DNA from 3 places in the Bacillus sp. 2175 genome. Region 1 is predicted to be linked to each of the others. Evidence: riboswitches for the same ligand, from Rfam matches in the RefSeq annotation. Region 1 holds a riboswitch; each other region holds the start of a gene.
The links. A riboswitch is a leader RNA that binds a small molecule or an ion and turns the genes downstream of it on or off. The one in region 1 is predicted to bind S-adenosylmethionine.
Positions count from the first base shown of each region.

Region 2: linked by a shared signal. The riboswitch ahead of metK (methionine adenosyltransferase) and the one ahead of ACXKY9_RS02755 (cyclase family protein) in region 1 are both predicted to bind S-adenosylmethionine.
Region 3: linked by a shared signal. The riboswitch ahead of ACXKY9_RS14930 (ECF-type riboflavin transporter substrate-binding protein) and the one ahead of ACXKY9_RS02755 (cyclase family protein) in region 1 are both predicted to bind S-adenosylmethionine.

Region 1 covers NZ_CM173819.1:483,928-487,214, forward strand. The annotation lists gene ACXKY9_RS02745 (ATP-binding protein) at 1-28, shown strand, start outside; gene ACXKY9_RS02750 (hypothetical protein) at 257-637, shown strand; gene ACXKY9_RS02755 (cyclase family protein) at 665-1,297, opposite strand; SAM riboswitch class I at 1,383-1,495, opposite strand; gene ACXKY9_RS02760 (PRK06851 family protein) at 1,644-2,753, shown strand; gene ACXKY9_RS02765 (nucleotidyltransferase domain-containing protein) at 2,865-3,287, shown strand, end outside.
Region 2 covers NZ_CM173819.1:4,490,375-4,493,661, forward strand. The annotation lists gene ACXKY9_RS23290 (GNAT family N-acetyltransferase) at 1-407, shown strand, start outside; gene metK (methionine adenosyltransferase) at 449-1,648, opposite strand; SAM riboswitch class I at 1,818-1,939, opposite strand; gene pckA (phosphoenolpyruvate carboxykinase (ATP)) at 2,168-3,287, shown strand, end outside.
Region 3 covers NZ_CM173819.1:2,858,671-2,861,957, reverse strand. The annotation lists gene ACXKY9_RS14940 (macrolide family glycosyltransferase) at 1-277, shown strand, start outside; gene ACXKY9_RS14935 (aspartate/glutamate racemase family protein) at 369-1,049, opposite strand; SAM riboswitch class I at 1,203-1,318, shown strand; gene ACXKY9_RS14930 (ECF-type riboflavin transporter substrate-binding protein) at 1,459-2,007, shown strand; gene ACXKY9_RS14925 (ABC transporter ATP-binding protein) at 2,018-3,287, shown strand, end outside.

The DNA of each region.
Region 1 (3,287 bases):
AGTAGAAATTTTTCTGCCGACCGTTTAATGTATTTGAGAAAAGATTTTTCAGAAAAGTGTTCTTGTTGTGTAAATATAAACATTTTATAAAATGTTTCAAGAAGGGTTTTTTTTATAAAATACTTCGTTTATAATGAAGGAAAATATCGACATGAGATTGATTGCTCATGTAACGGTTCAGTAGTGTTATGAAAAGATAAGAAGGGGTGCACGCGCATCCTTTTTTCTATGCAGATATTATGAAAGAGGTGGTATGATGGAATTAACATTAAATTCGACTGTATGTTTACACACGATTCAATTTCGAAAAGAGCAAAAGAATTATACTGTAAAAGACACAATTACAGGAGAAAAATATGAAATGCCGCCACTTTGGATTGATGCATTGGCAATGATGCGTGACGGTTTTTTATTGGGGGAAATTGAGGAGAAATTAAAAGAAGAGTATCCATCCGAAGAAGTGAATATGTTAGCATTCACGAAGCAACTGTTAGAACTAGAACTTGTTGAAATGGTAGATGGGGAAGAAATAGCTTGTACAAAGAAGAAAGAGAAGGATTATTTAGCTTGGTTACGTCCTCATGTTGAGCAATTCTTTCTTAATTTAAATAAAAAAAATAGAAGCAAAGGTCAATGATGATCTTTGCTTTTTTGTATAGTTTGTTTAAAAAATTACAGCAAATGCTCTTGCAAAAGCACCGTCGCTATCTTTAATTTTTAAAGGTGCTGCTGAGAAGAAGAAACGTTTCGTGTGAATGGCATCTAAGTTTGTTAAGTTTTCGATTAAATAAATATTATTCCCAAGTAGTATGTGATGAATTGGTGATGTTTCTGTCGTTACCTCATCAGGAGAAATAAAATCTAAACCGACAGATTTTACTTTTAATTGTACTAGTTCCTCGGCTAATTCTTCAGAAAGATAAAAAGCTTCTTTCTCATACGCCTCTGTATTCCATTTAGTAGATAGATTGGAATGGAAAATAACAATATCTCCTTCTTTTATATCGGCATCGTCCAGTACTTCTTTAGGTAGTTTTCGTTCTTGTACATGAGTTACATCAATAAGAACCGCTTCGCCTACAAATTGATTTAGGGGTAATTGATCGATGGTCGTTGCGCCTGAAATAAAATGCGCAGGAGCATCACAATGCGTGCCAACATGAACGACAGAATGAAAATCTGTAACTTGATAGCCTGATTCTTCAACACTTGTAACAGCTTCTAGTTGTATTTTAGGTGTTCCAGGAAATTGAGACATATTATTTTCAAATGTTTGCGATAAATCAATTACTTTCATTTTACATACCTCCAATATATGTTTTTCAAATAATAAAAAGCTCACCCTTCAATATCAAGAAAGGTGAGCTTTACATGCTAGTTGAGTTTTATCTTCCAAAATGCAATGCATTTTGCAGGAATTAGCACCTATTCAGTTCGTATAAACTGAGGTTGCTGGGCTTCAAAGGGCCGGTCCCTCTGCCTCTCTTGATAAAGAAGTATTTAATTTTGAAATCGGAATTTTCCGATAGTTAAATTGTAATTCATTTCCTTTTTGCGTGCAATACAAAATAGGTATTCACCCAAATAAAGCTACGCGCATATTGTAGCTTATGTAAATACAATGCTGCGAAGGAGTGAGTGCAGTGACAGGAAATGTATTGAATTATTATGCTGGTGGTAATACAGCTAGGGGATTTCATAATTTATATGAAGAGAATTTAAAAGGGTTAGACAGATTATTTATCTTAAAGGGTGGTCCAGGAACGGGGAAATCTTCTTTAATAAAGGCCATCGGTCGTGAATGGGTTGAAAAAGGATATGATATTGAATTTTTACATTGTTCTTCTGACAATAAATCGGTTGATGGTGTAATTATCCCAAAATTAAAAGTAGGAATTGTTGATGGGACATCACCACATGTAATTGAGCCCAAAATGCCAGGAGTTGTTGAAGAGTATATAAATTTAGGAATTGCTTGGGACTCAGATAAATTAAGGAAGCAGAAGTTAGAAATTGAAAGATTTGTTTCAGAAGCAAGTAAAGCTTTTCAGTCTGCTTACGCACGTTTTAAAGAGGCATTGCTTATACATGATGAGTGGGAGAAGATATATATTGATAATATAGATTTTAATAAAGCAAATGAACTAACCGATCAGCTAATCCAGAAATTATTTGCAGATAAAAGCGGGAGAAAATCGCTTGTAAAACATCGTTTTTTAGGAGCTGCTACACCGAAAGGAGCAGTTGATTTTGTTCCTAATTTAACAGAAGGGTTACCACATCGTTATTTTATAAAAGGGCGCCCAGGTTCTGGAAAATCAACGATGCTTAAAAAGTTAGCTAAGGCAGCTGAAGAAAAAGGGTTTGAAGTTGAAGTATATCATTGCGGATTTGACCCGAATAGTCTTGATATGGTTATCGTAAGAGAATTAGGCTTTGCAATTTTTGATAGCACCGCACCGCATGAATATTTTCCAAGTCGTGAGGGTGATGAAATTATTGATATGTATGCCCTTATTGTTACGCCAGGGACTGATGAGAAATATGCGAAGGAAATTCGTGATGTTTCCATTCAGTATAAAGCAAAAATGAATGAGGCAATGTCTTTCTTAGCGAAAGCAAAATCGGTTCGTGATAAATTAGAACGAATTTATATTGCTGCTATGGATTTTTCAATAGTAGATGCATATAAAGAGGAGATTCAAAAAGAGTTTGAACGAATTGCTGCTACTGTAATTGAAAAGCAACAATAGAAGTTTTATTAGGCTGTCAGTAATTTCTGACAGTTTTTTTAGTATGTAGTAAAATTAATAGTGTATTGTCGAATTTCCAAGGAAATAATCAAAAAATGGAGATGTTATGAAATGAGAGAGAAAATCGAGTTGGAGTTAGAAAGAATTGAAAAAGAGAATGATGTGAAAATTTTGTTTGCGGTGGAATCAGGGAGTCGTGCTTGGGGGTTTCCATCGAAAGATAGCGATTATGATGTTAGGTTTGTTTATATACATCCGGTAGAATGGTATTTATCAATTCATGACAAACGAGATGTAATTGAATATCCAATTAGTGATGATTTAGATATAAGTGGTTGGGATATTAAAAAGGCGTTGCAACTATTCGCGAAGTCGAACCCAGCTTTACTTGAGTGGATTCGATCACCAATTTTTTATTCGAAAAACTCTAATTTTCCAGAACTACTTCAACAGATGAGTGAGAAGAATTTTGATCCAAAAGCAACGATATATCATTATTTACATATGGCGTCGAAAAATTATCGTGAATTTTTG
Region 2 (3,287 bases), 1.3 Mb from region 1:
ATTCCTTTCAAGACACAGAAAAACTTTGCCGGCAATTTATTCATTCTTCGAACTCTAAGACCTATATCATTGAAGAAAAAGCTACGCATCTTCCAATTGGTATTACTTCTTTAATTCATATTGATTCGTATAATCGAAACGCTGAATGCATTATTGATATTGGTAAAAAGGATTACTGGGGGCAAGGTTATGGGCAGGAAGCTTTAACCCTATTATTGGATTATGCATTTTTAGAATTAAATTTACATCGCCTTTCTTTACGAGTATTTTCTTTTAACGATAGAGCAGTTAAATTATATAAATCACTTGGTTTTCAACATGAAGGAACTTGTAAAGAAGCTATATTCCGCAACGGCACTTGGCATGACATTGAACTCTTCGCTTTATTCCAACGTAATTATAAATAAAAAAAGCTTTGCGCTCACCGCGCAAAGCTTTTTTTCATATATTATAGACCAGCTTGCTCTTTTAAAGCTGCAGCTTTGTCTGTACGTTCCCATGATAGATCTACATCAGTACGTCCGAAGTGGCCGTAAGCTGCTGTTTGTTTGTAAATTGGGCGACGTAAGTCTAACATTTTAATAATACCAGCCGGGCGAAGATCGAAGTTGTTACGAACTAGTTCTACTAGTACGTCTTCAGATACTTTACCAGTGCCGAATGTATCAACTGAAATTGATACTGGTTGTGCTACACCGATTGCGTATGCAAGTTGTACTTCTGCTTTTTCAGCAAGACCAGCTGCTACGATGTTTTTCGCAACATAACGAGCTGCATATGCTGCAGAACGGTCAACTTTCGTTGCATCTTTACCAGAGAATGCACCGCCACCGTGGCGAGCGTATCCACCGTAAGTATCAACGATGATTTTACGTCCTGTTAAACCAGCATCACCTTGTGGTCCACCAATTACGAAGCGGCCAGTTGGATTAATGAAGAATTTCGTTTCTCCATCCATTAATTCTGCTGGTACTACAGCTTTAATTACGTGCTCTTTTAAGTCGCGATCGATTTCTTCCCATGTAACATCTGGATGATGTTGTGTAGAAATTACGATAGTATCAACACGTACTGGTTTACCATTTTCATCATACTCAACTGTAACTTGCGTTTTTCCATCTGGACGTAAGTATGATAATGTATCATCTTTACGTACTTCAGTTAAACGGCGAGCTAATTTGTGAGCAAGCGAGATTGGAAGTGGCATTAATTCTTGTGTTTCATTACATGCAAAACCAAACATTAAACCTTGGTCTCCTGCACCAATTGCCTCAATCTCAGCGTCAGTCATTTGACCTTCGCGTGCTTCTAGCGCTTGGTCAACACCCATAGCGATGTCAGCAGACTGCTCATCGATAGATGTTAAAACAGCACAAGTTTCTGCATCGAATCCGTATTTTGCGCGTGTGTAACCAATGCCTTGAATTGTTTCACGAACGATTTTCGGAATATCTACGTAAGTAGAAGTCGTAATTTCCCCCGCTACCAATACTAAACCAGTTGTTACAGTTGTTTCACAAGCTACACGTGCATTTGCGTCTTTTGATAAGATCGCATCTAAAATTGAATCAGAAATTTGGTCACAAATTTTATCTGGATGTCCTTCAGTTACAGACTCAGATGTGAACAGATGACGTTTTTTTGTCATGTGGTAAACCTCCCTACAGTAATTGTATATATTGTACGGAACTCATCCTTAATTTGCCACAAACTGCGACATACATTTATTCTCCCACACAAGCATACAGAAAAACCTTTCCTACTTTACATAGAGGAAAGGTTTAATTTGCTACTTGCATACTGCTTTTTGCCCTTCGCTCTTATCGTTCGAGACCTGTAGCCTCGCACAGGTTTTAGCACCTATTCACCTGCATTTATCAATACAAGTGAGGTTGCTGGGCTTCATCGGGCCTGTCCCTCCGCCAGCTCGGGATAAGAGAGTATCCGTCCCAACCTATACTAAAGAAATGATATTCATTTGTCAATTAATATTCACATTTTCCTGAAAGTTTTTCTCAATACGCCTGAAATGAAATATTAATAAGGAAATAATGCATTCACACAAACAAAAAGAAATAAATAGTATACATTATTTATATAATTGTGTTATACTCTTGTTGGGGATTACGAGAAATATTTCATTAAATGAAAAGGATGGTATATAAATATGAGTACTGTGAATGTCCAAATTGGTTTACACGAATTATTGAACGGAAGCAATGCACAGATTCAACTAAGTGTTCCGCAATTAGTGGAAAAAGTATTAATGCGAAATGAAGGGAAATTAACTTCTACTGGTGCCGTTTCTGCTTCAACAGGAAAATATACAGGACGTTCTCCTAAAGATAAATTTATTGTGAAAGAAGCATCGGTTGCTGACAAAATTGCTTGGGGAGCTGTGAACCAACCGATTTCTGAAGAACATTTTAATAAATTATATACTAAAGTTTTAGAATACTTAAAAGAAAAAGAAGAGTTATTCGTCTTCAAAGGATTTGCAGGCGCTGACCGCAATTACCGCCTACCAATTCAAGTTATTAACGAATATGCATGGCACAATTTATTTGTACATCAATTATTCATTCGTCCAACTGAAGAAGAATTAACGACTCATGAATCAGAGTTCACAATTGTTTCTGCACCGAATTTCAAAGCTGATCCAGCTGTTGACGGTACAAACTCTGAAGCATTCATTATGGTTTCATTCGAAAAACGCATCGTATTAATTGGTGGTACAGAATACGCTGGAGAAATGAAAAAATCAATCTTCTCTATTATGAACTTCTTATTACCTGAACAAGATATTCTTTCTATGCACTGTTCTGCAAACGTAGGTGAAGAAGGCGATGTAGCATTATTCTTCGGTTTATCTGGAACAGGTAAAACAACATTATCTGCTGATCCAAACCGTAAATTAATTGGTGATGATGAGCACGGTTGGTCTGATAACGGTGTATTCAATATTGAAGGCGGTTGCTACGCGAAATGTGTAAACCTTTCTCACGAGAAAGAACCACAAATTTTCGATGCAATCACATTTGGATCTGTTTTAGAAAACGTTATCATTAATGACCAAACGCGTATCGCAGACTATAACGATACTACTTTAACAGAAAATACTCGTGCTGCATACCCTATGCATGCGATCGACAATATCGTACTGCCAAGTGTTGCTGGACACCCAAATACAATCATTTTCTTAACTGCTGATGCATCTGGCGTATTGCCTCCAATCAGTAAGTTATCAAAAGAACAAGCTATGTATCATTTCTTAAGTGGTTACACTA
Region 3 (3,287 bases), 2.4 Mb from region 1:
ACACGATGCCATTCATTATAATGTCCCATTTGTAATAATACCGCATGATAAAGACCAGCCAATGATAGCGCAAAGATTAACTGAGCTTGAAGCGGCACATAGACTATTGAAAGAACATGTTAATGTGCACACTTTAAAAGAGGCCGTAACAGATGTTCTTTCAAATGAAAAGTATAAACATGGTATAAGAAAACTTAATGATAGCTTTTTAAAATGTGGTGGTTCAAAAGAAGCAATTGCAGTTATTGAATCTCTTTTAAATAAAGTAAAATTTTAATCAGTAGGGATTTTACTACCCATAAATAGCGGGATAAATAGTCGTAACTGTATACAAGCATAGAGGTTCTCACCTTTATGCTTGTATATTCTTATCCAGCAAATTGCACAGCAGTATTTGCGTGTAAAAAAGCAGTATCAAAAACGGGAACAGTAAGATCATTTTGGGAGATAAGTAAAGGTATTTCAGTACAGCCTAATAATATACCTTCAGCGCCGTTTTGAATTAATGATTTTGTAATTTGTAATAACTTTTCTTTAGATGTTTCTGAAATGATCCCTCTACTTAATTCATCTAATATGACATGGTGGATAAAGGTTCTTTCCTCTTCATTTGGGATAATTGTCTCAATGTTATATTTCGCTAATCGTGATTTATAGAAATCTTGCTCCATCGTTTGTTTTGTTCCTAATAGTCCGATACGTTTTATACTCTGTTCTACCATTTCTTTAGCACTTACATCACCAATGTGAAGAAGCGGGATAGATATTGCTTGTTCTACTTCTTCGGCAAATAGATGTACGGTATTTGAACACATTAATAAACATTCAGCCCCAGATTTTTCAACTTTCTTTGCAACTGTAACTAGTTCATTTTTCACTTCTTCATATTGATGGTTTTGTAATAAAGTAGTTACTTCACCAAAGTCCATACTATATAAAACTAACTTTGCATTTTGATCGTATTGAGAGAGTGTAAGTGTATTAATATGTTTATAGTATAATGATGTAGATTCCCAACTTAATCCTCCAATCAAACCAATAACTTTCATAATGCATTCCTCCCGAAACGATTTTGAATTTATTATTTCACAATTCCGATAAGAATACAATGATTTAAATGATCTATTTAATAAAAAATAAAAATAGTGAGAAAAGTATTGAAATTTATACTTTTTAGTGCCATAATACGAATTACAAATTAATACTTATCCAGAGAGGTGGAGGGAACGGCCCTAAGAAACCTCAGCAACCCCTATGCAATTTTATAGGAAGGTGCTAATTCCGCAGAGGACACGATGTGTTTTTTGAAAGATAAGAGGATTCTTGAATGTGAAAGAAAATGACCTCTTATGTAAGAGGTCATTTTTTTGTTGTATAGAAAGGGAGTGTCGATGCATAATTCATTTTTAAATTAAATATAGAGTAATAAAAGTTGACTAATATGAGAGGGGAATTGTCATGAACAAATTATCAACAAAGTTAGTAGTAGCAATCGGTATTGGAGCAGCATTATACGGGATATTAGGACTTTGGGGATTTTCCATTGCACCGAATACATTTATTAAACCAGCATTAGCTATATTAACTGTTTTTGGAGCATTATTTGGTCCAGTGGCAGGACTGTTAATCGGACTTATCGGTCATACCGTAACAGATACGATTGCTGGCTGGGGTATTTGGTGGGGCTGGGTTATTAGTTCAGGTATTATTGGTTTTTCAATGGGGCTTATTCAAAAAAGAGTTGGTTTTAGTGTGAAAAACGGGTCATTTAACAAGGGGGATATTTCTTATTTAGCAATTACTGGGCTAGTTGGTATTGTCATTGCTATTATATTTGCTGGGGCATTCGATATTATTGTGATGGGAGAACCATTTGACAAAATTGTTATACAAGTATTAGGAGCAACAATTTCCGATGTCATCGTTTTCTTAGTACTTGGATTGCCACTTACAATTGGTTTGGCGAAATCCAATAAGAAACATACACATTTAAAAATTGAAAAGTAGGGATGTTAACATGCAACCAATTATTTCGTTTGAACAATTCACCTTTCAATATGGGCATGCTGTGCAGCCTACTTTAAGTGATATTACCTTTCATATATACCCTGGGGAAAAAGTGCTAATTGCTGGACGAAGTGGCTCAGGAAAGTCGACATTAGCTCATTGTATAAATGGGCTAATCCCATTTTCTTACGAAGGGAATAGTACAGGTAACGTTTTAATTGCCGGTAAAGATCCGAGGGAAGGAAGTATTTTTGAACAAAGTAAACAGGTAGGAACAATTTTGCAAGATCAAGATGCTCAATTTATTGGTCTGACAGTAGAGGAAGATGTAGCTTTTTATTTAGAAAATGAATGTGTAAAGCAAGATGACATGAAAAAGATTGTTTCGGACTCATTAAGAAAGGTGAAGATGCATACGTTTCATAAACAAAGTCCATATGAATTATCAGGAGGTCAAAAGCAAACAGTTTCTCTAGCGGGTTTATTAACAACAAATGCGGATATATTATTGTTCGATGAACCGTTAGCTAATTTAGATCCACTAAGCGCCTTACATACGATAAAACTTATGAAAGATATACATGAACAATATAATAAAACGATTGTTATTATCGAACATAGAATAGAAGAAATTTTAAACCTGGATTTAGACAAAGTTATATTAATTGATGAAGGTAAAGTCATTGCGATAGGAACACCAAAAGAAATCTTAGCGTCAAATATATTACCACGTATCGGCTTAAGAGAGCCTATTTACATCGAAGCATTAAAGAGATTACATTTTGATAGTAATAATGACGTAATATATCCAATGGAAAACCTTCAAAAAGAAAAGGTAAGCAACGTTATAAAAGAGTGGATGGAGAAACAAGTCATATTAAAAGGGAATACTAAAAACAAGGAATTACTTAAAGTGGAGAATTTATCATTTTCATACTCTAATAAACAAAAAGTATTAGAAAATGTAAACCTTTCAATATATGAAGGAGAAATTGTGGCACTGTTAGGACATAATGGAGCAGGGAAATCAACATTAGCTCATAGTCTTATAGGCATAAACAAAATGAAAAATGGGAAAATCTTGTTAAAAGGTGAAGATATTAGTTCTTGGTCTATTCGTAAACGTGGGGAAATCATATCTTACGTGATGCAAAATCCAAATCATATGATTACACAGCCTACTGTTTTTGAAGAAGTTTCATTTACATTAACATTACATAATTTTTCTAAGGAAGAAATTAAGAATAGAGTAGAAGGAACTTTAAAAATTTGTGGTTTAT